Regions from separate parts of the Microbacterium sp. FW305-3-2-15-F-LB2 genome, predicted to be linked through region 2. Evidence: predicted binding sites of a transcription regulator. Region 2 holds the regulator's gene; the other holds the start of a gene.

Region 1 (10,887 bases), 1.0 Mb from region 2:
CCGACGAGCAGCACCAGCCCGAAGGTCGCCGTCGTGGCGGGGAAGCTCGCGCACGCGCCGGCGGCGAACACGGTGAACAGGGCCCCGGGCGGATGCCACTGGGCCCGATACGCAAACAGCGTCACCGCCGCGGCGAGAGCGGCGACGACGATGACGCTCGCGAGCGGCGGTGCGGTCAAGGTGGACAGCAGCGTTCCGAGCAGCATCGACATGATGAGGATGCCACCCGCCGTCGCCTGCATCCGCACCCGGGTGCGCGGCGGGTCGAGGCGTCCGTAGAGCGCGGCGAACGCGCCGAACGAGGCGTAGACGCTCAGATCGAGGCGCCCGATGGCGAGCAGAACGAGAAGCGGCACGCCCACGCTGAGGGCCGCTCGGGCCGCGACGCGGTGGTCTCCACGGTGGGGGCCGATGCGGATGATCCCGGTCCACACGCGTCCCCGGGATTCCGCCACCCGTCCAGCCTACGTTGCGTGTTCGCGGTGAGCGGCGTGGGGGCTGGGCACACTCCGCCGCGTGTGGGTGTTTCGGTGGCGGCGATGTGTTCGCTGCGGCGGTTCGGTCGTGCAAGGTGGTGCGACGCGCGGAGGGCGGGGGTCCCGTGGGCTTTCGGTGGCGGGGATGTGTCGATTGCCGCGGTTCGGTCGTGCGATTTGGCGCGACGCGCGGTGGGCGAGGGTCCTGCGTGCGTTTCGGTGGCGGCGATGTGTCGATTGCCGCGGTTCGGTCGTGCAAGGTGGCGCGACGCGCGGTGGGCGGGGGTCCCGCGTGCGTTTCGGTGGCGGCGATGTGTCGACTGCGGCGGTTCGGTCGTGCAATGTGGCGCGACCGAACAGCCGGGTCAAGGCCTTGGGTGCAGAGCGGCGCTGGGGTGAGGTGGAGAGATGGATGCCGACCGCGACAAGGAACCGATCGAGCCCGGGCCTGAACCCGACACGTCCACCGCAGCCGAGGCGGAGAACTCCGACCCGACGCTCGACCACGACGACGAACCCATCGAGTGAGCGCGCGCTGCCTCGACGTCGAACAGTGCAGGGGGTGACCGCCGGGGCGTTTCCGTAGGGTGGGAAGCCCCGCACCCGAACGAGGAGAGACGTGTTCCGCACGCCCCTGGCCCTGTTTCGAACGCTCGCGATCGCCGAGGCCGTCTCGTGGACCCTCTTGATCGCGGGGCTTGTCCTGCGCGCGACCGCCGACCTTCCGATCGCGGTGACGATCGGCGGTGGCATCCACGGGTTCGTGTTCCTGGCGTACGGCGCGACGGCGGTCGTGGTAGCTCTGAACCAGCGCTGGGGCGTGGGCCCCGCGGCCGTCGCGATCATCAGCGCGGTGATCCCGTACGCGACGGTTCCCACCGAGCTGTGGCTGCACCGCACCGGGAGGTTGCGCGGAACGTGGCGCATCGAGGCCGGGGACGACCCGCGCGATCAGCGGCCCCTCGACCGTGTGCTGCGGTTCTTCCTGCGGCGGCCGTGGGTGCTCGGCATCCTGATCCTGCTCGCTGTCGCGCTGATCTTCGTGGTGCTGCTGGTGGTCGGCCCGCCGGGTGGCAAGGGCTGAATCCTCGGGACTATGTCCCAAAAATGGATGCCTGGCGCCGCTGCTGCTGGCCACATGTGGGACACGCACTGTCAAAAGTGGGACGAAGGCGTGCAGGGAGCTGCAGAGGGCGACGTGCCGGAGCTTGTCCCAAGAATGGCTGGTGCGGGTGGCGCGCACTGACCATATGTGGGACACGCACCGTCAGAAGTGGGACGAAGGCGCGCAGGAGCTGCAGAGGGCGACGTGCCGGAGCTTGTCCCAAGAATGGCTGGTGCGGGTGGCGCGCACTGACCATATGTGGGACACGCACCGTCAGAAGTGGGACGAGGGCGCGAAGGGAGCTGCAGAGGGCGACGTGTCGGAGCTTGTCCCAAGAGTGGCTGGTGCGGGTGGCGCGCACTGACTATATGTGGGACACGCACCGTCAGAAGTGGGACGAGGGGGTGCCGCAGAGCGGCTGACGCTCAGCGGCGCGTCGACACCGTGACCGTGAACTTGCGGTCGCGGGCGACCTGACGCGTCGGGCCGACGATCCGCTCCAGCGCCGGACGGTACTGCAGTGCGGAGTTCCACACCGTCCACAGCTCGCCGCCGGGCGCGAGGGCGCGGGCGGCGTCGGCGAAGAAGCGCGGTGCGATGCCCTCGTTGATCGCGGAGCCGGAATGGAACGGCGGGTTCAGAGCGATGAACCGCGCGCTGCCGTCGGGTTGTGCGCCGAGCATGTCGTCGCGGACGACCTCGACACGGTCGGCGACGCCATTGGCCGCGGCCGTCGCGCGCGCGGAGGCCACCGCGGCGGCCGACTGGTCGCACGCGATCACCCGAAGGTGGGGATGCCGCATCGCGAGCGCCGCGGCCACGACCCCGCTCCCGCACGCGTAGTCGATGGCCTCGGAGGCTGTCGGTTCGGGCAGGTGGGCCAGCAGGAGACGCGTGCCGATGTCGATCGAGGCGCCCGCGAAGACACCGCCGAAAGCGCGGACCTCCAGCCCGTCCACCGCGGTCGCCTCGGGCTGCGGGTCTGCGCCGTCGTGCGGGCCGCGGGAAACGAGGACACGCGACTTCTGTCGGGCGTGCGTGACGTCGACGCGGTCGAAGCGCGCCCGCAGCACGTCGTTCATTGTGGGCGTCATGTGCTTGATGCGGCCGCCCGCGAACACCACGACGTCGGGGTGGGCGTGCGCGGCGATCAGACCCGCGATGTCGTCGAGTCCGCGGAGCGACCGGGGCAGACGCAGGAGGACGACCCGCGCGTCGCGGACGAGGTCGGCATCCAGACCGTGGGACGAGAACGCATCGTCGAGTCCGACGCGGGAGGCATTGGCAGCGAGTGCCCGTTCGCCGGTGAGGGCGTCCTGGTGCACGCGGATGCCGCGGGCTCCGTCCGAAGCGGCGCCCAGGGTCAGCGCTCCGTAGGCGTCGTCGATGACGACGAGCGTTCCGTCGGGGACGTCGCGCCGCGCGGCGGCGGATTCGTCGAGGATCAGGCGATCAGCGGCATCCACCGCGACGAGGTCCGGACCCTCGAGGTCGGGCCAGCGGCGGAGGTCGTCGAACGAGAAGGTCACCGGGGCGTCGTAGGCGGCGATTACCGGGTGCCGAAGTGGAACGGCAGCGCGAGGGAGGCGGCCACCAGCAGGATGCCGAGGGCGAAGAACAGCGCGGGCGCGGCGAGCGAGAACGACAGGCCCGTGAGCAGCATGCCGCCGACGAACAGGATGAGCGAGACGATGAACATAGGGGATCCCTTCGGTCGCTCCAGGCTATCGTGCCGCGTCGGGCGCCCGGTCCGCGGCGGGGGGAGTCTCGCGGAGAGCTGCGTGCGTCCACAGGGTGCTCCCGGCCACCGCGGCCGGCATGACCGCGATCGCGCCGAGCGGCACGAGGAAACAGAGCTGCGTCGCCACACCGAAACCCAGGGCTCGCGCGCGGTTGTCGCGGAGGACGGCGCGGCGAGCGCGGCGGTCCAGCCCGCGCGCGGACAGAGCGCGCGAGGTCAGCTCGTCGGCGAGCAGCCATCCGGTCAGCAGGAGACCGGTGGTGAATCCGAGGACGCCGCCGACGAACGGGATGAGTCCGAGCAGCCACGCGGCCAGGGCGGCGAGCGCGCCGCGGGCGATGAGGCGCACGGCGTCTCCGGCCGCGCGCCAGAAGCCGTACTCGGCATCCGGGATCCGGCCCGTCGCCGTGAGTTCAGTGGCACGCCAGATGCGGTCGTAGAACGGCTCGCCGACCGCGAGGGTCACCGCCGTGAACGACACGATCGCGAGGAACGCGACCGCCCCGAACGAGGCGACCGCGATCGCGGTGCGCAGGACGGTGGCCCAGAGCGGATCCCAAGTGTTCGCGAAGGGCGTCCAGTCGTCCACGACCTCGCCGAGGAGGATGCCCCAGCCGACGAGGGCGGCGCCGAAGACCAGCCCGACGAGGAATCCGGGGATGAGTCCGAGCGCCATCGCGCCGGGGGAGCGGCGCCACTGGCCGAGGCCGCGGAGGAGCATCCGGGCGCCGTGGAGAAACTCGCGCATCCGGGCATTGTCGCAGAGCGGCGCGCGGGAACGTCGGGGCTCGCTGACAGGATGTGGGCATGCGCATCCGCACCACGTCGACGCAGCGCACCTATCGGTACGTGCGGCTGACGATCCTCGCCGCGACCCTGCTTCTGGCCGTCGCGGTGGGGATGCAGGCGATGGTCGGGGGCCCGCTCCCGTCGCTGAGCGCCGCGTACTACACCCCGGCGGGGCCGATGTTCGTGGCCGCTCTCTTCGTGGTCGCCGCGGCGTTCGTCGCGCTGTCGGGCCACAGCGTCGAGCAGGGCCTTCTCGACGTGGCCGCGGTGCTGGCGCTCGTGATCGCCGTGGTCCCGACCACTCTCGAGTCCGAGGTCTGCGGCGAGCTCGTCCGGTGCGTTCCGCCCGCGACCATTCCCACCGCGGTGAACAACGGTGTCGCAGTGGCATCCGTCGTCCTCGTCGGCGTGATCGCCGGGGTCGTGCTGTCGATCGTGCAGGGCACGATGTCGCGCGGAGTCGTGCTGACGGCGGGCGCCGTCGCGACACTCGTCGTGGGGGTGATCGTGTGGGCGGCTGTCGCCCCGACGTCCTTCCTCGCCGCCGGGCACAACCTCGCCGCCGTCGGGTTCTTCCTTCTCGTGGGAGCGGTGGCCGCGATCGCCGCGTGGCGCCCGCAGCGCGCACCGGAGCGGTTTCGCCCGGCGTACGCAGCGGTGGCGATCGGCATCCTGCTCTCCCTGGTGGGGCTCGGTGTCACGCTCGCAGCGGCGGCCGGGGGAGCCGACATCGTGCGGCCCGTGCCCTGGCTGTTCGTGGGCGAGGCGGCGGCGCTCGTCCTGTTCGCCGTGTTCTGGATCCTCCAGACGGCGGAGCTGTGGAACGAGCCGGACCCGCGGCTCCGGGCCTGACGCGCGATCGCCGGGAATATCCTCGGAGCCGCACCGTTGAACTTGATACGCAGTCGCTCAAGTCTCAAAATTGAGTCGACTCCACTCACGTATCACAGGAGACGGAATTGCCTGAAGATGTCACCCCCGGCGCCGGGGACAACGGCGCCCAGTCGTTCGACGAGTTCCTCGCGCGCTACCTCGCCGGTGAGCGGGCCCGCGCCGAGCGCTCGATCGACCTCAGCCGGTTCCTGAGCGCGCGCACGCAAGAGGCGCTGCAGGACGCCGGTCGCTACGCGCTCGGCCGCGGCCAGCGCGAACTCGACGCGCTGCACGTGCTGCACGTGCTCGTCGGGCAGTCGCCCGCTCGCGAAGCCGTCGCCCGTCTCGGCGCCGACCCCGCCGCGATCGCCCGCGCCGCCGAGAGCCGCCTCCCGGCCGCCGGTCCCGCCGCCGACGTCGACGGCGCCGTCGTGGCGGGATCCGTCCAACGCGCTCTGTTCCACGCCTTCCAGGTCGCCCGCGCGGCCGGATCGACCTACGTCGACCCCGACCACCTGTTCTTCGCGCTCGTCCTCGCGCAGGACGCCCCGGCCGGTCAGATCCTGGCGCAGGCCGGTGTCACCGCCGAGGCCCTGACGCAGGGGGTGCGCGAGACCGTCGTCGGCGGCGAGCAGCCTTCCGCGCCCGAGGAGACGGCATCCACGACCCCCAACCTGGATCGCTTCGGTACCGACCTCACCGCGCTCGCCGCGGACGGCCGCCTCGACCCGGTGATCGGCCGCGCCGACGAGATCGAGCAGACCATCGAGATCCTCAGCCGCCGCACGAAGAACAACCCCGTGCTGATCGGTGAGGCCGGCGTCGGCAAGACCGCCGTCGTCGAGGGACTGGCCCGCGCGATCGTCGAGGGCAGCGTCCCCGAGCAGCTGCGCGACACGCGCGTTGTGTCGATCGACCTGGCCGCGATGCTCTCCGGCGCCCGTTACCGCGGCGACTTCGAGGAGCGTCTCACCCAGACGATGGACGAGATCGCCGCTCAGTCCGGCAAGCTCGTCGTCTTCATCGACGAGGTGCACACGATCGTTGGCGCCGGCGCCGGTGGCGACGGGGCCATGGATGCCGGAAACATCCTGAAGCCGCGCCTCGCTCGTGGCGAGCTGCACCTGGTGGGAGCCACCACGCTCAAGGAGTACCGGACGATCGAGAAGGACCCCGCTCTCGAGCGGCGCCTGCAGCCCGTGCGGGTGGGCGAGCCCTCGATCCCCGACGCGGTCGAGATCCTGCGCGGCCTCCGCTCGGCCTACGAGGAGCACCACGCCGTGACGTACACCGACGACGCGCTGCGCGCCGCGGTGGAGCTCGGCGACCGGTACCTTCCCGACCGCGTGCTGCCCGACAAGGCGATCGACCTCATCGACCAGGCCGGTGCGCGCCTGCGGCTGCGCCTGGGCGCCAAGGTGGACGTGTCCGCCCTCGTGGAGCGTCTGGCCACGCTCGAGGCCGACAAGAACGCCGCCGTCTCGGCGGAGCACTACGAAGAGGCGTCTCGCATCCGCGACGAGATCACCGCGGTGCAGGAGCGGCTCGAGAAGGCCACGTCCGCCCCGCGCCCCGACGCGGTGGTCGACGAGTCCGAGATCGCCTCGGTGATCAGCCGGGCCACCGGCATCCCGGTGTCGCGTCTGACCGCTTCCGAGCGCGGACGTCTCGCGCACCTCGAGGACGACCTGCACGCGAGGGTCATCGGGCAGGATGCCGCGGTCACCGCGGTCGCCAAGGCCGTGCGTCGCAACCGCACGGGCATGGGTGACGAGAACCGTCCCGTCGGATCGTTCCTGTTCCTCGGACCCACCGGTGTCGGAAAGACCGAGCTCGCGAAGGCGCTCGCCGGATCGCTGTTCGACGACGACTCCGCCGTGATCCGTTTCGACATGAGCGAGTTCGGCGAACGGCACACCGTGTCGCGCCTCATCGGTGCCCCTCCGGGATACGTCGGCTACGACGAGGCCGGACAGCTCACCGAGCGCGTGCGCCGGAACCCCTACTCGGTCGTGCTGTTCGACGAGATCGAGAAGGCCCACCCCGACGTCTTCACCCTGCTGCTGCAGGTGCTCGACGACGGGCGCCTGACCGACGGCCAGGGACGCACGGTCGATTTCCGCAACACGGTGATCGTGATGACCTCGAACCTTGGCAGCGAGTACCTGGCATCCCGTTCGGGAGCCATCGGGTTCACCACGACCGGGCGGGAGTTCGACGACGCCGACCTGCGCGACCGCGTCATGGGGAAGCTGCGCGAGGCCATGCGGCCCGAGTTCCTGAACCGGATCGACGACATCGTGATGTTCCGCAAGCTCGAGAAGGAGCAGCTGCGCGACATCGTCCGGCTGCTGCTCGAGCGCACGTCGAAGCGTCTCGCTTCGCGCGAGGTGTCGCTCGAGGTGACGGATGCCGCGATCGACCGCCTCGCCGAGGTCGGATACGAGCCCGAGTACGGTGCACGGCCGCTGCGCCGGGTCATCCAGCGCGAGATCGACGATCGCATCGCCGACCTGTTCGTCGCTGGTGAGCTGGTCGACGGGGGAGCGGTGACGGTGGATGCCACGGCATCCGGGTTCGTCGTCCGGGCCGCCGTGGAGGCACTCGCCGCGTAACGGCTCGTGTCGGCCCTCGGACCCTTCGGGTTCCGGGGGCCTTCGCCGTTTCGGGTGCCGGCGCGGTGCGTGCCGAACTCCGGAGTTTCGTGGCGATTCAGCGCCCTGGCCGCGGCGTGGAGGCGGCGACGCCGGGTTTCTCCGGAGTTCGGCACGCGCCGGACAGGGTGCCCCGGGCGCCTGGGTGGCCGCCCGCTGCCGAATGTCGGTGGAGCACGGCAGAGTAGGGGTATGAGTCGCATCGGCACGATCTTCAGCCCGTACCCGCACCCGCCCGAGGAACTGCGCGAGGCCGCCCGGGTGGCCGAGGGGGAGGGCGTGCCCGAGCTCTGGCTGTGGGAGGACTGCTTCCGCTCGTCGGCGTGGGCGGCCGCCGCGGCGGCGCTCGCCGCGACCGACCACCTCCGCGTGGGCGTTGGCATCGCGCCGTTCCCGCTGCGCAACGTCGCCGCCTCGGCGATGGAGGTCGCCACGATCGAGCGCATCTTCCCGGGGCGCCTGCTGCCCGGCTTCGGACACGGCGTGCAGGACTGGATGCGGCAGATCGGCGCGAAGGCCGCCTCGCCGCTCACCCTCATGCAGGAGCAACTGCCCGCTCTGCGTGCGCTCCTGGCCGGCGACACCGTCAGCACCGAGGGGCGTTACGTGCGGCTGCGCGACGTCTCGCTCGACTGGCCGCCGGTCGTCCCGCCGCGGGTCTACGCGGCCGCGGAAGGACCGAAGACACTGCACCTCGCCGGTGCCGTCGCCGACGGTGTCATCCTCGACAGCCGTCACACGGTCGATGAGATCGCCGAGGCCGTGCGCACCGTCCGCGAGAGCTGGACCGAGGCGGGACGCGAGGGCGATCCCGACGTGGTCGCGTACGTCCTGACGGCGTTCGGCCCCGGGGCGTCCGAGCGGGTCTCCGCCGTGCTCGAGGACCGGCCGGATGCCGCGGAGCGCGCGCTCGCGGGGTCGGTCAGCGAGGTCGCCGAGGGCGTCGCGCGCTTCCAGGCTGCCGGGGTGGACGACGTCGTGCTGCTCCCCACCGACGAGGTCGACCTGCATGCCTTCTTCGCTGCCGTGGGTCAGGTCGCCGTCGCGCTGCCGGCCGCGGGAGGCGTGTCGTGACGCGCGGTGTCGTCTCGATCGGTCTCGCGGGCTCGCTCGGTCCCGCCGCCGTCGCCGAGATCGCGCCGGCCGTCGAAGCGGCGGGATTCCACACGTTGTGGATCAACGACACCCCGGATGGCGACGCGCTCGCCGCCCTGGCCGCCGCCGCGGGCGTGACGCGGACGCTGCATCTGGCGACGGGCGTCGTCCCCGTGGATCGTCGGCCGGCCGCCGAGATCGTCTCCGCGGTGGCATCCCTGGGCCTGCCGACCGACCGCCTCACCGTCGGCATCGGTTCGGGCATGGCGAAGGAGGGGGCGCTCGCCCGCGTGCGCGAGGCGATCGCGGTGCTCCACGACGCGGGACTGTCGCGCGTGCTCGTCGGTGCGCTCGGGCCGAGAATGCGACGCCTCGGCGCTGATCTCGCCGAGGGCGTGCTCTTGAACTGGGTGCCGCCGACGGAGGCCGCAGCCCAGGCCGAGGCACTCGGCGGCGAAGCCTTCGTGGCGGTCTACGTGCGCACGGCGATCGTCGATGCGGCTCGCGCGCGGCTCGACGCCGAGACCGCGCGATACGCGTCCTTCCCGAATTACGCCGCGAACTTCGCACGGATGAGGGTGGATGCCGCCGACACCACGATCCGCGACGTCACCGAACTCGGCGGCGCCCTGGAGGCCTATACGGCTGCGGTCGACGAGGTGGTCCTGCGCGCGATCGTCCCCGACGACACCGTGGAGGCGTACATGGACTTCGTGCGGCGGACCGGACCCACACCGCTCTGACGCCGACGCACGGCCCCCGCCCCGTCCTCGGCTGGCAGACTGACCGGATGCCACGACGTCGAGGTCTCCCCGTTCGCTCCGTCGCCCGCGGTGCGCTGGCCGCGCTGCTGGTCGCCGCGGGGGTCAGCCACGTGACGTGGGGCAGACGGGGCTACCGGATCGTGGTTCCGGACTGGGCGACGAGACTCTTGCGCACCGACAAGGACGCCATCGTGGTGGCATCCGGGGCTGCGGAGGTGCTGCTCGGCGTCGGGCTCGTCGCGCTGCCGCGGGAGCGTCGGCGTGTCGGCGCGACGATCGCGGCGTTCTTCGTGGCGGTGTTCCCGGGGAACGTGCACCAGTGGCGCACTGGGCGGTCGGCTCCGGGCCTGAGCAGCGATCGCGCCCGGTTCGTGAGGTTGTTCCTCCAGGTGCCGCTCATCGCCTGGGCCTGGTGGTCGACGCGCGAGTGAGCTGCGCGGGCCAGAGAACCGCGGAGCGCGCGCTCGGCGAGGGGAGTGCGGGCCGAGAACCGCGGCGCGCGCGCTCGGCGAGGGGAGTGCGGGCCGAGAACCGCGGAGCGCGCGCTCGGCGAGGGGACTGCGGCCCGAAGAACCGTGGAACGCGCGACCCGCTAGGCGGCGTCGCCGAGCTCCAGGATGCCGCGGTCGAAAGCGGAGCGCGCCAGCACCTTTTAGCCGTGATCGGGGAAGAACACGGTGAGGCGGTCGGCCTCGACGGCCATGACGGTTCCGGTTCCCCACTCGTGGTGGTCGACGACGGAGTCGACGCGTAGGTCGCCGCTCCCCGGCTCCCTGACGGCTTCCGCGGGTTCTTCCGTGTGGGTGAGGGCAGCGGCGGCGTCGCAGCGGTCGCACATGCCGCACTGCTCGGCGGCGGCGACGCCGAAGTACTCCAGCAGTGCGCGGCGGCGGCAACGGACCGTCTCGGCAAACCCCCGCATGATGTCGATGCGGGAGGTGCGGATACGTTCCTCCGCCTCGTCGCGCTCGCGCACGGCGGCCACCGCCTCGCCCGCGGACACGGTCGAGGCCGCGGAGATGCCCTCGGGGCCGGACACGGCCAGCCCGCACGCGACGAGCTGGGTGAGCACGCGCCCGATCACCCGCGTCGAGCGACCGCTCTCGTCGGCGATGTCCCGGGTGCGCATCGGCGCGTCGCCGTGCAGTAACGCGTCCCAGACCCCGGCGACGTCCGCGCGTCGGCTCCGCCCGCCGGCGAAGAACGAGCGCAGCGAGAAGTCCTCGGCGCGGTAGTGCAGCACGGCGCGCGCGGGTTGCCCGTCGCGCGCGGCCCGACCGATCTCCTGGGCGTAGGCGTCGAGGGACTCGGTCGCGTCGGCGTGCACGACCCACCGGACATCCGGCTTGTCGACGCCCATCCCGAACGCCGAGGTGGCCACGACGACGTC
Region 2 (10,887 bases):
GTCAGGTCACTTCTCGGAGTCGAGGAGGTCCTGGAACTGGGAGTTGGCGGATGCCGCTGCCCCGGCGACGTCCCCTCCTTCGATCGCGGTGATCACGGGGCCGCCGACGATCTCGCGCGCCGCCGCGACCTGCTCGAGGCGCGGACGGTCATGGCCGACGCCGTGGTCGGCGACGTTGCGGACGATGTCGACGAGTCCGGCAGGGAAGGACGCCACGGCGGCATCGTCGGCCCACGCCGACTGTCGCGCGCCCGGAACGGTCTCATTGGCGAGCAGCCACGTGGTGTTCTCCTCGTTGGTCACCCACTTGATGAAGTCCCACGCGGCATCCTTCTTGGTGGAGAACTCGTTGATACCGACCGTCTGGGGAACGATGTTGTAGAAGTGGGAGCCCGCGGGACCCGCCGGGAACTGAGCGAAGCCGACGGTGTCGACGACGCTGCTCTTGCTCGAGTCGAGGAAGGTATAGGCCTGGCTGTCGGCGTCGATGTAGAACGCCGCCTTGCCCTGGGCGAACAGCGCGGATGCCTCGACCCAGCCCATGTTGGTTGCTCCGGGAGGGCCGTACTTGCTGAGCAGGTCGCCGTAGAGCTGGATGGCCTCGACCGCCTCGGGCGTGTCGATGCTGGCGTTACCGTCCGCGTCCTGGAAGTCGGCGCCATAGCTGTACAAGAACGACGACAGTTGCGTCACCAGCGGCACGCGCGAGCCGCGCATCGCGATGCCGTACACGCCGGCGTCGGGCTTGTTGAGAGCGGCGACGGCCGACTCGAGCTCGTCGAGTGTCTCCGGAACCGGGATGCCGGCCGCCTCCAGGAGGTCGGTGCGGTAGTAGACGATCTGGCGCTCGGTCATGACGGGGACTCCGTAGACGGTGCCGTCGAGCTGCACCGCGTCGCGGGCCGCCGGCTGGAAGTCTTCCCAGTTCCACGCGGCATCCGAGGAGACGTAGTCGGTCATATCGGCGAGCCAGCCGTTGCGCGAGAACTCCCGCATCACGTCCTGCACCTGGAACGCCATGACGTCGAAGTCGGAGGACGACGCGTTGAGCTTGACCTTGTAGTTGTCGTTGAGCTGCTCGTTGCCGTAGGCCTCGATGTTGACGGTGATCCCCGTCTCGTCCTTGTACTTCGTCGCGAGCGTCTTCACCCCCTCGACCCAGGGGCTGTTGGCGGCCACGACGGTGATCTCGGAGACGGGGGCGTCATCGCCGCCTGCTCCGCCGGCGCATCCGGTCAGCGCGAGTACGACGGCGCCTGCGGCGGCCAGTCCCGCGACGACGCGTCGGGTGTGCGGTGTAGTGAACATCGGTGTTCCTCTCGGGGTGTGTGATTGCAGCAGGAGTTATGCGACGAGCGCCTCGGGAAGGCGCCCGGCGAAGACGTCGACGATCGCCCGGGCCGTGGCCAGGCCGATGCGCTCGTACGCTTCGCGGCTGTCCGCCGCCGCGTGCGGCGCGACGACAACGTTCGGGTGAGCGAAGAGGGGGTTCTCGGCCGAGGCGGGCTCGACCTCGAAGACGTCGAGGCCCGCGCCGGCGACGCGACCGGATGCCAGACCCCGCACGAGCGCGGCCTGGTCGACGAGCCCACCGCGCGCGGTGTTGATCAGGATCGTGCCCTCGCGCATCGCGTCGATGAGGGTGTCATCGACGATGTGGTGGGTCGCGGCGGTGTGGGGCGCGTGCACGCTGACGATGTCGACGTCAGCGACCGCCGCAGCCGCGCTGTCCGCGAGGCGGACACCGAGTCGCGCGGCGGCGGCCTCGTCGGCGAACGGGTCGTACGCGGTGACCGCGACGTCGAAGCCGTGCAGACGGCGGGCGACGAGCTGAGCGATCGCGCCGAATCCGATGAGGCCGATGGACTTGCCTGCCAGTTCGCGTCCGACGAAGCGGTCCCAGCGGCCGGCCTTCGTCGCAGCATCCATCTCGGGCAGACGGCGCAGCACGGCGATCATGAAACCGATCGCCAGTTCGGCCACCGCGGCGGCGTTGCCGCCGGGGACGTTGACGACGTGGATGCCACGGATTCGCGTCTCGTCGAGGTCGATGTTGTCGAGGCCGACACCGAGGCGCGAGATGATCTGCAACCGGTCGGCGTGGGCGAGGGCGGCGCTGTCGTAGACCTCCACGCCCGCGACCGCGGCGTCGGCGCCGGCGAGAAGGGCGTGCAGCTCGGGCTGCGTCCACGGCACCGTCGCCTCGTTCTCGACGAGGGTGAACCCGTGGTCGAGCAGCAGCTGCCGACCGGAACCGCACAGCTCGGCGTAACGCACGGGTCCGACGATCACGGTGCGGCCGTCACCGACGGCGGAGGAGGCGGAGGTCATCTTGCGGAGCCCTTCTGGACGGCGAGGGGATCCGAAGAACCGATCACCATCGAACGATCTGTCTACTGTTAACAGTTACCATATGGGCGGGATCGGTGGGTGTCAATACGCGGTGCCGCCCCTTTGCGTCCGTCGCGCGAGGGCCCGCATGCGCGCGCGACGGCTGGGCGCGTCACCGTCGAACGGCGCGCGGAATCGTCGGACGAGCGGGGTGGCCTCCGCCGCGTCCGCACCGGGTGGGCGCGCGCGTCAGGCGGTGGAGCCTGCCGCGAGACCTCGCAGCACGTCGCGGACGTGCCCCTTCGCGAGCGTCAGATGGAGGCGCAGGCGGTGGACGGCGGCATCCACGTCTCCCGTCCGGATGACGTCGAGGAACCCCTGGTGGTCCTCGGTCGCGGAGGCGATGTCGGAGGTGTCGCTCAGTTCGAACAAGATCGCGAAGATGCGCTGGTACGGACGCCACGCGTCCACCAGACGGCGGTTCTGCGAGTTGGTGTAGAAGCTGGTGTGGAACTCCATGTCGAGCTCCGCGAAACGCTCGCCGTCGTCGCTGCTCGCGGCGGCCGACATGCCATCGACGATGCGCTGCACGCGATCCCAGTCGCTTGCGCTCGCGTTCTGGATGGCCAAGCGGATGGCGAGCGATTCCAGCGCCTCCCTCACGACGTAGAGCTCCTCCACGTCGCGCAGGTCCATGGCCCGCGCGTACAGGCGCTTGCGCCTGTCTTCGGCGAGACCCTCGACCTCCAGTTGACGGAGGGCGTCTCGCACCGGTCCGCGGCTCACGTCGAAGCGCGCGGCCAGGCTGTCTTCCGCCAGGTGCGTGCCCGGCGGGATGACGCCGCGGATGATCTCGACGCGCAGGCGATGCGCGATCTGGTCGCCCATGGCGAGGGGTCGAAGCTCCGACACGTCTGCTCCCAACTGTCGACCGTTGACAGACTACCTCGGACGCTCTTCACCCGATGATCGGTTCGTGCTGCGTCAGTCCTCGTCGTGATCGAAGACGCCGCGAGGACGCCACAGCACGATGTCCGTCGCACGCCGCACGCGCGCCCCGTGCGGCAGCGTCACGACCGAGCCGGTCGCCCCGGCGGCGAACACGCGCGCGCCCGGACGCGATTGACGCTCGGCGAGGAGCTGGCGTTCGAGATCGTTGACGCGGCGAGCGAGGTCGTGCACCTGCTCCTCGAGCGCGAGCAACCGCGCGATCGCGGGCAGGCTCATGCCCTCGCCCGACAGGCGAGCGACCTCGCGCAGCTGCTGCACGTGACGGCTCGAATAACGCCGGGATCCGCCCTGCGTGCGAGCGGGCACGACCAGACCGAGCCGGTCGTACTGCCGCAGGGTCTGCGGGTGCATGTTCGACAGCTCGGCTGCCACGGCGATCGCGAAGATCGGCGCGTCCTCGTCGATTTCCTTCTGGGACACGGCCTCTCCTCTCGCATCGATCGCCGGCTCCTGGCATCCGATTGTGGCGGATGCCAGGAGTCCAGCGTTACTGCCGCGCCTTGGCCATCAGGTCGGCGCGGGGATTCTCTTTCGGTTCGAGCGCGTGGAAGCGCTCGAGGGCCTCGCGGGCGGCGTCGTCGAGGTGGTCGGGAACGGCCACCTGGACCTCCGCGAGCAGGTCGCCCGTCCCCTTGGACGAATGGATGCCACGCTCCTTGACGCGCAGCACGCGGCCCGACGGAGTGCCCGGCGCCACGCGTAGCCGCACGGGCTCGCCCCCGAGGGTCGGCACCTCGATCGTCGCTCCGAGCGCCGCCTCGGTGAAGGTGACGGGGACCGTCAGCCGCAGGTTGAGCCCGTCGCGGGAGAACACCGGGTGGGGCCGCACAGCGACCGTCACCACGATGTCACCGCTCTCGCCGCCGTCCGGGGAGGGACGACCGCGACCGCGCAGCCGGATCTTCTGGCCGTCGGAGACGCCCGCGGGGATCTTGACCTTGAACGGCACGCCGTCCTCGCCCTGCAGGGTGATCGTCTCGCCCTTTGCGGCGGTGATGAAGTCGAGCGTCGTTCGCGCCGTGACGTCGGCGCCGCGCTGCGGACCGCCGAATCCGCGGTACCCGCCGGACGGCTGACCGAACCGGCCGGAGCCGAAGCCGCCGCCCTGCTGGTCGAACATCGAGAAGAAGTCCTCGAATCCGCCCGTCGCTCCCCCGCGCTGCTGCCCGAAGCGGCTGAACACGTCGTCGAAGCCGCCACCGCTCGCGGTCCCGGGTGCCGAGAAGCGCGCCCCCGAGCCCATGGCCCGGATCTGGTCGTACTCCTCGCGCTGCTCGGGGTCGTTGAGCACCGAGTAGGCCTCGCTGATCTCCTTGAACTTGGCCTCGGCCTTCGCGTCACCCGGGTTCGAGTCGGGGTGGTACTGGCGCGCGAGCTTGCGGTACGTCTTCTTCAGATCGGCAGCGCTCACGTCCTTGTCGACACCGAGGACCTTGTAGAAGTCCTTGTCGAACCAGTCCTGACTCGCCATGCGTCCTCCTACTCGACCGGCACGGCGACGACGACCTTGGCCGGTCGCAGCTCGACGGAGCCGAGGCGGTAACCGACCTCGACGACCTCGAGCACCGTGGCCTGGGTCACACCCGGAGTGGGCGCCTGGAAGATCGCCTCGTGGTGCTGCGGGTCGAAGGGCTCGCCGGCGGTGCCGTACGAGACGACGCCGAGGCGCTCGGCCACGGCCCGCACCTTGTCGCCGATCGCGGAGAAGGGGGTGCCCTCGACGAGGTCGCCGTGCTTCTCGGCACGGTCGAGGTCGTCCATGACGGGCAGCAGGCCCTTCACGGCCTCGCCCTTGGCGCGCTCGATCTCGCGCTCGCGCTGCTCTTCGGTGCGCCGCCGGTAGTTGGCGTACTCGGCCTGCAGGCGCTTGAGGTCGATCAGCAGCGAGGCCTCCTTGTCGGAGGAAGCCCCCTCTGCGGCGGCCTCGGGCGTCTGCTCGGCGCCGAGGATGTCTTCGATCGTCAGGCCTTCGGCATCCGGGGTCTGCTCGCCCGACGGCGCGGGGCCGGAGGTGTTCTCCTCCGGCCCCGTCGTCTCGTCAGGACCGGCGCCCGAGCCCTGGGGCTGTTCGTCGTCCTTGTGTGCCATGGGATCTGTCGCTTACTTCTTGTCGTCGGTGTCGTCGTCGACGACTTCGGCGTCGATGACGTCTTCCTCGGGGTTCGGCGTCTCGCCGTTGCCGGGCTGACCGACGTTGGGGTCGGCCGGTTCGCCCTGAGCTTGCGACGAGGCGTAGATGGCCTCGCCGAGCTTGCCCTGGCTGGCGTTGAGCTTGTCGAACGCGGTCTTGACCGCGTCGTCGTCGTCACCGGCGAGAGCCGTCTTGAGGGCGTCGACGTCGGCCTGGACGTCGTTCTTGACCTCTTCGGGCAGCTTGTCCTCGTTCTCCTTGATCAACTTCTCGATCGAGTACGACAGGGTCTCGGCCTGGTTGCGGGTCTCGGCGGACTCGCGGCGCTTCTTGTCTTCCGCCGCGTTCTCCTCGGCCTCGCGGACCATGCGCTCGATGTCCTCCTTGGGCAGCGACGAGCCGCCGGTGATGGTCATCGACTGCTCCTTGCCGGTGCCCTTGTCCTTCGCGGACACGTGCACGATGCCGTTGGCGTCGATGTCGAAGGTGACCTCGACCTGCGGGATGCCACGGGGAGCCGGGGCGATACCGGTGAGCTCGAAGGTTCCCAGCGGCTTGTTATCGCGGGTGAACTCGCGCTCGCCCTGGAAGACCTGGATCGCGACCGACGGCTGGTTGTCGTCGGCGGTGGTGAAGGTCTCGCTGCGCTTGGTCGGGATGGCGGTGTTGCGCTCGATGAGCTTGGTCATGATGCCGCCCTTGGTCTCGATGCCGAGGCTCAGGGGGGTGACGTCGATGAGAAGGACGTCCTTGCGCTCGCCCTTGAGGACACCGGCCTGCAGGGCTGCGCCCACGGCCACGACCTCGTCGGGGTTGACGCCCTTGTTCGCGTCGCGACCGGTCTCCTTCTTCACCAGCTCGGCGACCGCGGGCATGCGGGTCGAGCCACCGACGAGCACGACGTGCGCGATGTCGTCGACCTTGACGCCGGCTTCGCGGATGACGTCTGAGAAGGGCTTGCGGGTGCGGTCGAGGAGGTCCTTGGTGAGGTCCTCGAACTTGGCGCGCGTCAGCGTCTCGGACAGCGACACGGGGCCCGAGTCGGTGAGCGAGAGGTAGGGCAGGTTGATCGAGGTCGAGGTCGAGCTCGACAGCTCCTTCTTGGCCTGCTCCGCGGCCTCCTTGAGGCGCTGCAGGGCGATCTTGTCGCCCGAGACGTCGACGCCCGTGGTGTCCTTGAACTGCTTGATCAGGTAGTCGACGACGCGCTGGTCCCAGTCGTCTCCACCGAGGCGGTTGTCACCGGCGGTCGAGCGCACCTGGATGGTCGAGAAGTCGTCGTCCTTGCCCACCTCGAGGAGGGAGACGTCGAAGGTTCCGCCACCGAGGTCGAAGACGAGGATGAGCTCGTCCTCCTTGCCCTTGTCGAGACCGTAGGCCAGAGCGGCCGCGGTGGGCTCGTTGATGATGCGCAGGACGTTCAGGCCCGCGATCTCGCCGGCTTCCTTCGTCGCCTGACGCTCGGCGTCGTTGAAGTACGCGGGCACCGTGATGACGGCATCCGTCACGCTGTCGCCCAGGTACTCCTCGGCGTCGCGCTTGAGCTTCTGGAGGATGCGCGCGGAGATCTCCTGCGGCGTCCACTTCTTGCCGTCGACGTCGAACGTCCAGGTCGTGCCCATGTGACGCTTGACGGACGAAACGGTGCGGTCGACGTTCGTGACGGCCTGGCGCTTGGCGGTCTCGCCGACGAGCACCTCGCCGTCCTTCGTGAACGCGACGACCGAGGGGGTCGTGCGGAAGCCCTCAGCGTTGGCGATGACCTTCGGCTCGCCACCCTCGAGCACGCTCACGACGGAGTTGGTCGTCCCGAGGTCGATTCCCACTGCACGTGGCATATGTGTCTCCTTGATCATGAGCCGGGCGGATGCCACGACTCGGGCTTGGTGCAAAGTCTGCTGCGCGGGTTGAGCCGCGATGACTCAAGGCTAGCGCAGGGCGTTTCGGGCGTCAAGGAGACTTGATATGAATCGGCTCAACTTCTGCAGTCGACCGGGTGCCCGCCCGCGGCGCCGCGCGCTCGGCCGGTCGGTCGGTCGGTCGGTCGGTCGGTCGAGGCCCCTCGTCCCACTTATGACGGAACATGTCCCACCTGTTGTCGTATGGGAGCGCTCCAAACCGCAATAAGTGGGACGCGGTCGGGGTGGGGGACGCGGGCGGGGGGGGGGGACGCGGTCCGGGGGGCGAGGGCGCGCCTCGCGGGCGCGGCGCGGTCTGCGCACACGCCGACGCCCCCGCGACAGGAGAGGTCGCGAGGGCGTCGGAGGGATGCCGTGGGCTCAGTCGCGATCGCGATCGCGCCGCTGCGGCCGGTCGCTGCGCTTCGCGGAACGGCCGCCCTGGTCGAGGCGCAGGTCGATGAGGACGCCCGAGATGCGGGTGTCGGTGAGGCGGTTCAGCGTGTCACGCGACAGGTCGGCCGGAAGCTCGACGAGCGAGAAGTCCTGGCGGATCTGGATCGCGCCGAAGTCGTTGCGGCGCAGACCGCCCTCGTTCGCCAGGGCGCCGACGATCTGACGCGGCTCCACACGCTGCCGACGACCCACCGCGATGCGGTACGTCGCAAAGCGTCCGTCGCGTTCCCGCCGCGGCCCGCCGTCGCGGTCACCGTCGCGGGACGCGCCCCCACCGTCACGGGAGGGACGCTCCCGGTCGCGGTCGAAGCGCGGCTGCGAGAACGTCTCCTCCTGGAGGAGCAGCGGGGTGTCGCCCTGGGCCACCACGGCGAGCGCCGCGGCCACGTCGGCCTCGGGCACGTCGTGATGCTCGACGTAGTGCGCCACGACGTCGCGGAACGTCGCGATCGCGGCGGTGTCCTCGAGAGCGGCAGTGATCGCGTCGTCGAAGCGGGTGAGGCGCGTGGCGTTGACGTCGTCGACGCTCGGCAGCGACATCTCGGTGAGCGGCTGCCGCGTGGCCTTCTCGATCGCGGTGAGCATGCGCCGCTCGCGCGGGGTCACGAAGCTGATGGCATCCCCGGATCGGCCCGCGCGGCCGGTACGGCCGATGCGGTGCACGTACGACTCGGTGTCGATCGGCAGGTCGTAGTTCACGACGTGGCTGATGCGGTCGACGTCGAGGCCGCGGGCGGCGACGTCGGTCGCGACGAGGATGTCGAGCTTGCCCGACTTGAGCTGGTTGACGGTGCGCTCGCGCTGCACCTGGGCGACGTCGCCATTGATCGCGGCGGCGGTGTACCCGCGGGCGCGCAGCTTCTCGGCGACCGTCTCGGTCTCGTTCTTGGTGCGCGTGAAGACGATCATGCCCTCGAAGTTCTCGACCTCGAGGATGCGGGTGAGGGCGTCGATCTTCTGCTGGTACGACACGATGAGGTACCGCTGCGTGATGTTCGCCGAGGTCGTGGTCTTGGTCTTGACCGTGATCTCTTCCGGGTCATGGAGGTACTGGGCCGAGATGCGACGGATCTGCGCCGGCATCGTGGCAGAGAAGAGCGCGACCTGCTTGTCGGCCGGGGTGTCGGCGAGGATCGTCTCGACGTCCTCCGCGAAGCCCATCTTCAGCATCTCGTCGGCCTCGTCGAGCACGAGGTACTTCAGCTCGCTGAGGTCGAGCGTGCCCTTGTCGAGGTGGTCCATGATGCGACCGGGGGTGCCCACGACGATGTCGACGCCACGGCGGAGGGCCGACAGCTGCTGCCCGTAGCCCTGACCGCCGTAGACGGGGAGCACCGAGACGCCCTTGATGTGCGCCGCGTACTTCTCGAACGCCTCGCACACCTGCAGCGCGAGCTCGCGGGTCGGGGCGAGCACGAGGGCCTGCGGGTTCTTGTGGCCGGTCTCCATCTGCGACAGCACGGGCAGGGCGAAGGCCGCCGTCTTACCGGTACCGGTCTGGGCGAGGCCGACGACGTCGCGACCCTGCAGAAGGACGGGGATGGTGGCGGCCTGAATGGCCGACGGGGTCTCGTAGCCGACGTCCTTGAGGGCCTTGAGCACAGCGGCATCCAGTCCCAGATCGGCGAACGTGAGCTGCTCGGGGAGGGTGTCCGACTCGGCGGAGGGGACGGGGGTTTCGGATGCCATGACTCCACGGTAGCCCGCCCGCCCGGGAAACCCCCCGTTCGCGGCGGGTCGAGGGTCTACCCTGAGCGGACGCGCCGACGGCGGCGCGCCCGCGCGCGAGGTCTCCGCGCGTTCACCGAAGGGTCCTAACGTGAGCGACATGTCGTCTCCCGGCGCCGCGCCCGCGGCATCCGTCCCCTCCACCGATGGCCGACGCCCGGTCCTGGCCTGGGCCCTGTGGGACTGGGGGTCGGCGGCGTTCAACGCGGTCGTCACGACGTTCGTGTTCAGCACGTATCTGGCGAGCACGTACTTCGTCGATCCCGCGATCGTGGCCGCGGCCGGCGAGGACGACCGCAACCCGGAACTGGTGAGAGCCCTCGCCGACAACGCCAGCATCGTCGGCACCGCCCTGATGATCGCGGGCATCGCCGTCGCCCTCCTCGCCCCCGTGCTCGGACAGCGCAGCGACGGCACCGGGCGGCGCAAGCTGTGGCTCGGCGTGAACACGGGGGTGATCGTGCTCGCGATGGTCGCGATGGTGTTCGTCGAGGGCACCCCGGCGTACCTGATCCTCGGCGCGACCCTGCTCGCCGTCGGAAACGTGTTCTTCGAGTTCGCGAGCGTCAACTACTACGCGATGCTGTCGCAGGTCTCGACCCGCGAGAACATCGGCCGGGTCTCGGGCTTCGGCTGGGGCATGGGGTACGTCGGCGGCATCGTCCTGCTGCTCCTGCTTCTCGTGCTGTTCATCCAGGGGTTCGGGAACCCGGATGCCGCGGGCCTCCTCGCCGTGCCGAAGGACGGCGGGCTGAATGTGCGGCTGGCGATCCTGGCATCCGCGGTCTGGTTCGGGGTGTTCGCGATCCCGGTGCTGGTGCGGGTGCCCGAGATCCCGGCGCAGAGCCGGCAGGTGCGGGTCGGGTTCTTCGCGTCGTACGTGCTGCTGTGGGGGACGCTGCGGTCGCTCTGGCGCGACAGCCGGCCGGTGCTGCTGTTCCTCGTCGCGAGCGCGGTGTTCCGTGACGGACTCGCCGGGGTCTTCACGTTCGGCGCCATCATCGCGGCCCAGGTGTTCGGATTCTCTTCGACCGAGGTGCTGTACTTCGCGGTCGCCGCGAACGTCGTCGCGGGGATCAGCACGATGCTCTCGGGACGCCTCGACGACCGGTTCGGCCCGAAGCGCGTGATCGTGTTCTCGCTCGTGGGGCTCATCGTGCTGGGCAGCGTGATCCTGTTCATCGGCACGTCGCAGGTCGCGTTCTGGGTGGCCGGCCTCGGCCTCGGAATCTTCGTCGGCCCCGTTCAGTCGGCCAGCCGCACCTACCTCTCGCGGGCGACGCCGGAGGGTCGCGAGGGCGAGATCTTCGGGCTCTACGCGACGACGGGCCG

The links. Region 2 encodes HspR, which represses chaperone genes until heat shock. Its sites were predicted from a motif close to AAGTTGAGTCNNNNNGACTCAACTT; they were not measured.
Region 1: the regulator HspR is predicted to act here: its motif matches at 5,031-5,055, upstream of AC3WLZ_RS10985 (ATP-dependent Clp protease ATP-binding subunit).

What each region holds. Positions count from the first base shown of each region.
Region 1 is NZ_JBYSZO010000001.1:2,262,960-2,273,846, reverse strand. It holds gene AC3WLZ_RS11015 (FUSC family protein) at 1-455, opposite strand, end outside; gene AC3WLZ_RS11010 (DUF3817 domain-containing protein) at 1,096-1,560, shown strand; gene AC3WLZ_RS11005 (class I SAM-dependent methyltransferase) at 2,007-3,110, opposite strand; gene AC3WLZ_RS11000 (hypothetical protein) at 3,131-3,280, opposite strand; gene AC3WLZ_RS10995 (EI24 domain-containing protein) at 3,306-4,070, opposite strand; gene AC3WLZ_RS10990 (hypothetical protein) at 4,130-4,963, shown strand; gene AC3WLZ_RS10985 (ATP-dependent Clp protease ATP-binding subunit) at 5,071-7,599, shown strand; gene AC3WLZ_RS10980 (LLM class flavin-dependent oxidoreductase) at 7,831-8,712, shown strand; gene AC3WLZ_RS10975 (LLM class flavin-dependent oxidoreductase) at 8,709-9,476, shown strand; gene AC3WLZ_RS10970 (DoxX family protein) at 9,524-9,928, shown strand; gene AC3WLZ_RS10965 (RecQ family ATP-dependent DNA helicase) at 10,150-10,887, opposite strand, start outside.
Region 2 is NZ_JBYSZO010000001.1:3,309,151-3,320,037, forward strand. It holds gene AC3WLZ_RS15930 (ABC transporter substrate-binding protein) at 7-1,308, opposite strand; gene AC3WLZ_RS15935 (NAD(P)-dependent oxidoreductase) at 1,345-2,331, opposite strand; gene AC3WLZ_RS15940 (GntR family transcriptional regulator) at 2,581-3,243, opposite strand; gene AC3WLZ_RS15945 (heat shock protein transcriptional repressor HspR) at 3,316-3,762, opposite strand; gene AC3WLZ_RS15950 (DnaJ C-terminal domain-containing protein) at 3,830-4,813, opposite strand; gene grpE (nucleotide exchange factor GrpE) at 4,822-5,430, opposite strand; gene dnaK (molecular chaperone DnaK) at 5,443-7,311, opposite strand; gene AC3WLZ_RS15965 (DEAD/DEAH box helicase) at 7,753-9,516, opposite strand; gene AC3WLZ_RS15970 (MFS transporter) at 9,656-10,887, shown strand, end outside.